Neorhizobium galegae bv. orientalis str. HAMBI 540: one gene and its partner. The protein of the gene in region 2 interacts with the protein of the main gene of each other region in a pairwise test. Links are inferred from orthologs where the notes say so. Each region holds a gene or a part of one and is shown on either strand. Other genes may lie near its edges.

Region 1 (2,785 bases), 510 kb from region 2 along the record:
CGTCGATCGACAGATAGATCGCGCCGTCGTCGGAACTGGCCTGGATGCCGCTGTCGGTTTCTTCCGGGTTCCAGGCATCCGGAATGGTGATCTGCGCGACGGGGGCGGCGCTCGGGAAAAGCACGGTCGCAGCAAACGACGCGGACGGCAGGAGCATCGTCGCAAGGGCTGCGGCGGCAAGTATTTTCTTCATGGACAAGTTTCCATAGCTGGTGGTGGGGCGGCCTCTGTGCCGGCGAAAAAGCTTCTACCCGGGATGCTTTAAAAAGTTACGAGCATCATCGCGACAATACCAGGCGATCACGGAAAAACGAGGCTCCAGCAGGAACGTGCGTCGCCGCAGTCACGGCGCAGATGACAAGGCAGCCGCGGCAAAAAAGAAAGGCGGACTCGGACAGAGACCGTCGACGCGCTTTCAAGCGTGTGACATGCCGGTCTTCATCATGATCAGGTAAAATGGAGCGGGTAGCGGGAATCGAACCCGCGTATTCAGCTTGGAAGGCTGCTGCTCTACCATTGAGCTATACCCGCGGTATGTGGTGTCCGATCAGAGACGAATGGTGGAGAGAGTTGGATTTGAACCAACGTAGGCTGAGCCAACGGATTTACAGTCCGTCCCCTTTAACCACTCGGGCATCTCTCCAGTTTTTCGTCCGGATCGTGAGACCAAGTTCGTCAGATCTTGGAAGCTTGCCGCCCCTCAATCTGCGCCGCGTATATGACCGCCTCGTTCTCGTCTGTCAACACGAGGAAGAAGCAAAAATGACGAAAATAAATCAGTCGCACTTTCGACCCGCCTCCCCGTCGAGGGCTTTGCCCGGAGAGTGAGGATGGCTATAAGGCCTGATGAGCAAGGACGACAAAGAAGACAAATCCACCCGTGACACCCATTATGCGACGCTTCGGCGCGCGGTGCGCGACTCCAAGCGCGAGCGCGGAGAAATTCCGACGCCGCCCTTGAAGCGGCCGAAATCCAACAAGGACTGGAAGCCGCCGCAGCTTCAGCCGGAACAGGTCTTCCTCTATGGCCTGCACACGGTACGCGCCGCCCTCGACAATCCCGAGCGCAAGCTCATCAAGCTGTCGGTGACCCAGAACGCCTTCGCGCGGCTCGATATCGGCGAGCCGGAGACATTGTCCTTTCCGATCGAATTCGTTTCGCCCCAGGATATCGACAGGGTGCTCGGCCCCGAGGCCATTCATCAGGGCGTGATGCTGGAAACGCGGCCCCTCCCCATGCGCCGGCTGGAAGCGCTAAAGGCAAGTCCGCTTCTGCTGGTTCTCGACCAGGTCACCGACCCGCATAATGTCGGCGCGATCATGCGTTCGGCGGTCGCGTTCGGCGCCGGCGCGGTCATCACCACCCAGAGACATAGCCCGACCGAATCCGGCGTACTTGCCAAATCGGCCTCCGGCGCGCTGGAACTGATACCTTATATACAGGTCACCAATCTCGCCGACGCGATCGAAGAACTGCACCGGCTCGGCTTCCAGACGATCGGGCTCGATTCGGAAGGCCCCGCCCCGCTCGAAGGCACGTTTGCCGGCGGCCGGATCGCCCTGGTGCTTGGTTCCGAGGGCAAGGGCCTGCGTCAGAAGACCCGCGAGACGGTCAACGCGCTTGCCCGTCTCGACATGCCGGGCGCTATCAAATCGCTCAATGTCTCGAACGCCGCCGCGATCGCGCTCTACGCGACACAGCAGCATCTCGCCAAGGCCGATTGAGCCGAGCCGTTTTAGACTCCCATGCACGGGGCAAACGTGTCATTGGAAGTCTACCCAACCGACGTGACCAGCCGCCATGGAATTCATGCTCGCCACATTCGAAAAAGCCGCGCTGCTTGCCGGCAAAGCCATCCTGGACGTCTACAGGGCCGGACCCAGCACCAGCTACAAGGCTGATAAATCCCCGGTCACGGAGGCGGACGAACGGGCCGAAGAGATCATTCTCGCCGAGCTTGCCTACGCCTTTCCCGACATCCCCGTCATCGCGGAAGAATCGGTTGCGATGGGACGTATCCCGTCGATCGAAGGACGCTCCTTCATTCTTGTCGATCCGCTCGACGGTACCAAGGAGTTCATCAACGATCGCGAGGATTTCACGGTCAACATCGCCCTGATCGAGAACGGCGCGCCGATCCTCGGTGTCGTTTATGCGCCCGCCCTCAAGGTCGCCTATCTCGGTGGCGGCGGACGGGCGGAAAAACTTGTGATCGACGACGAATTCGCGGTGACGAACCGGGTGCCGGTCGTCGCGAGGCCGGTCGAGGCCCGTCCGATCTGCGTTGCGAGCCGCTCGCATAATTCCGCCGAGACCGAGGCCTTCCTCGAAAAATCAGGCGCCGCCGATATCCGCAGCATTGGTTCCTCGCTGAAATTCTGCCTGCTGGCGGAGGGTGTGGCCGATCTCTATCCCCGCTTCGGCCGAACCATGGAATGGGACACGGCCGCCGGAGACTCCGTGCTCCGTGCCGCCGGCGGCAGCACGGTCACGCTCGGCGGGGCACCGCTTACCTATGGCAAGACCGGCCGCGCAGACATGCTGGATTTCGCCAACCCCGATTTCATCGCCTGGGGATCGCGCCCTGGAAAGCCGTAGCAGCAATCCTATTGTCATCACCCCGTAACGTTGGCCAGTCAGGCCGGCTAGGGTAACGCCTGACCACAGCTGCCACAGGCAGCCAATCCGACGCGTTGCATTCCCTTTCGGATGCGCTTAGGAAACCGCTGCGCGTGAGATTGCCGGATAAAGATGAGGATTATTGATGCGTATTGTGATGGTTGG
Region 2 (2,845 bases):
TCCAATCCGTCCAGTCTGTGCAGCGTTGCGGATCGCCTCGATGACCGCATCCGCATTCTCGTCCGCCAGGACGACCTCGACTTTGACTTTAGGCAGAAAGTCGACGACGTATTCCGCGCCGCGATAGAGCTCCGTATGGCCCTTCTGGCGGCCAAAGCCCTTGGCTTCGGTCACTGTGATCCCCTGCAAGCCGACTTCCTGAAGGGCTTCCTTCACTTCGTCGAGCTTGAAAGGCTTGATGATCGCTTCGATCTTTTTCATGAGAAACTATATCTCCGCTTCTCTCTTGAAGCAGGCCGTTACCCGCTCGCCCATGCCAATGCAGTTATCGTGCCAAACTCACATGGCACTTTCAAAAAAACAATGCGGTTTTGCACCGATTCCCCATAAAACAGCAGGTTCAGTGGCAAAACTGCTTCCATTTTTCTCGAAATTTGTGCGTTGCGACACAAGAATCGGAGTTTTTTGAAGTTTTTTCGAAACTTAAGCGATGGCGAATATAGTCAAGACAAAGTCACTTATTTAAGCATTTGCATAATTTCTATGCCATTCTGGCTAGAGAAGAGGCGCTTGTTTTCTGATCATCTTTCCGTTCAATAGCGCTATGGATGCTTCGCTTGTTTCACTGCTTCTGACGCCCGACGAGATGGCGGCGGCGGACGCCGCCTCTGCCCGATCCGGCATTCCGTCCTTTGACCTGATGGACAGGGCAGGCCGCGCGATTGCTGCCGCCGCGCTTCGGCATTTTCCGGGCGCCTTGCGTTTTGTCGCATTCTGCGGTCCCGGAAACAATGGGGGGGACGGATATGTCGCGGCCCGCGCGCTTGCCGAAGCCGGCGCCACCGTTGACGTCCATCATCTCGGCGATCCCAGAACACTGAAGGGCGATGCAAGGCAGGCGCGCGACCTCTGCGGTCTGTCGTCGAAACCGCTCGAAGTCTATCAACCGCGGGCCGGCGACGTGGTGGTCGACGCGTTGTTCGGTGCCGGCCTGACACGCAACGTGCCCGACATTGTCGCGGAGGTGATCCGCAAGGTCGGCGAGGCGGGGATATCAGTTCTTGCGGTGGACCTGCCGTCCGGTCTCTGCGGGAGGCGGGGCGTGCCGCTCGGCGGCGCCTTCCAGGCTGCCCATACGATCACTTTCATGACCCGCAAGCCGGGCCACCTGCTGCTGCCGGGCAGGTCTCTCTGCGGTGACGTCGAGGTTTTCGATATCGGCATTCCGGCCCGCATCATCCGCGAGGTTGCCGGCAGGATAAGAGAGAATGGACCCGAATTGTGGAGTGGCCTGCTGGCCGAGCCGGGAAGCGACACCCACAAATATCGCCGCGGACATCTGGCCGTGTTCTCAGGCGAGGCTGGCAAGACGGGTGCGGCTCGCCTTTCGGCGACCGCGGGCCTGAAAGCCGGGGCCGGCCTGGTGACGGTCGGTTCGCCAAGCGATGCCATGCCGGTCAACGCGGCCTGGCTGACCGCGATCATGCTGTACCGGGTAGACACGGTCAAAGACCTGGAAAACTGGCTTCGCACGGCGAAGCTTGCCGCTTTCGTGCTCGGACCGGGATTTGGCATCGGCAAGAAGGCGAGGCAGTTCGCGCTGGCATTGAAGGGTCGGCCGCTGGTGCTCGACGCCGACGGGATTACCTCCTTCAAGGAAAAGCCCTCGGATCTGTATGATGCCTTTGCCGGCGGAGAGCCCCACTTGGTGCTGACGCCGCACGAGGGCGAGTTCGCCCGGCTTTTCCCCGACATCGCTACAGATGACAGCCTGAGCAAGGTGGAAAAGGCAGTGACCGCCGCCGCCCGCGCTCACGCTGCCATTGTCTACAAGGGCGCCGACACGGTGATCGCCAGCCCCGACGGACGCGCCTACATCAATACCAACGGACCGCCGTGGCTGGCGACTGCCGGTTCCGGCGATGTGCTCGCCGGCGTGATCGGTGCATTGCTCGCTCAAGGCATGCCCGCATTCGAGGCGGCCGCGGCGGGCGTTTACCTGCATGGAGAAGCCGGTAAGCGGGCGGGCAGGGGCATGACGGCCGAAGACCTCGCCACCCATGCCGGCGTAAGGCTGGATCTCTAGCTGCGGCTTTCCAAAAGTTCACGCATCGCCATTGCCCCATAGGGAGCGTTCACCTTGCCCTCATGGATGAAGAAGGCGAAAACGTCGCGCGGCTCCTTCTTCGGCTTATGTTTGTCATCGACCAGCGGCAGGTCGTCCGGCACGCCACCCTCGGCCCAGGTTTCCAACCTTTTCGCCCAGGCCTTCATATCCTCTTCGGCGTAGCAGGTCTTGATGTCGTCCGAGCCTTTTTGCAGGCGCGTGTAGACGAAATCCGCGGTGACGTCCGCGATCATCGGATAGTCGAAATGGTCGGCACAGACCGGCGCGATGTTATATTTCGCGAGCAACGCGATAAATTCCGGCACCTTGAATGTGTCGTTACGGACTTCGACCACATGGATCAGCTTCAGCCCGTCCAGCTTGTTCGGCAGCAATTTCAGGAAGGCTTCGAAATCGTCCGCCTCGAACTTCTTGGTCGGCGCGAACTGCCAGAGCAGCGGCCCGAGATGATCGCCGAGCTCGGTCAGTCCCTGGGTCAGGAATTTTTCGATCGACTCCCCCGCCTCTGCCAAAACCTTGCGGTTGGTGGTGAAGCGGCTGGCCTTCAGCGAAAAGATGAAGCCATCTGGAACCTCGGATGCCCATTTGGCGAAGGTCTCCGGCTTCTGCGATCCGTAATAGGTGCCGTTGACCTCGATCACCTTCAGTTTGCTGGCCGCATATTCGAGCTGTTTTTTCTTGGCCAGTTTTTCAGGGTAGAACGTGCCTTCCCACGGC

What was found. The genes of interacting proteins can lie anywhere in the genome.
Region 1: the proteins of RG540_RS08915 (region 2) and rlmB interact in binary tests that used the Escherichia coli proteins (3 or more experiments, as listed by UniProt). The link is inferred for Neorhizobium galegae bv. orientalis str. HAMBI 540 from one-to-one orthologs.

The regions. Positions count from the first base shown.
Region 1 is NZ_HG938353.1:1,243,067-1,245,851, reverse strand. It holds rlmB (23S rRNA (guanosine(2251)-2'-O)-methyltransferase RlmB), read left to right. Parts: upstream 1-846; coding sequence 847-1,725; downstream 1,726-2,785. Other genes in the region: RG540_RS06330 (UDP-glucose dehydrogenase family protein), read left to right, coding at 2,766-2,785; cysQ (3'(2'),5'-bisphosphate nucleotidase CysQ), read left to right, coding at 1,811-2,599; RG540_RS06355 (hypothetical protein), read right to left, coding at 1-193. UniProt on the Escherichia coli protein: Specifically methylates the ribose of guanosine 2251 in 23S rRNA.
Region 2 is NZ_HG938353.1:1,754,799-1,757,643, forward strand. It holds RG540_RS08915 (bifunctional ADP-dependent NAD(P)H-hydrate dehydratase/NAD(P)H-hydrate epimerase), read left to right. Parts: upstream 1-604; coding sequence 605-2,086; downstream 2,087-2,845. Other genes in the region: RG540_RS08910 (P-II family nitrogen regulator), read right to left, coding at 1-261; RG540_RS08920 (DUF72 domain-containing protein), read right to left, coding at 2,083-2,845. UniProt on the Escherichia coli protein: Bifunctional enzyme that catalyzes the epimerization of the S- and R-forms of NAD(P)HX and the dehydration of the S-form of NAD(P)HX at the expense of ADP, which is converted to AMP.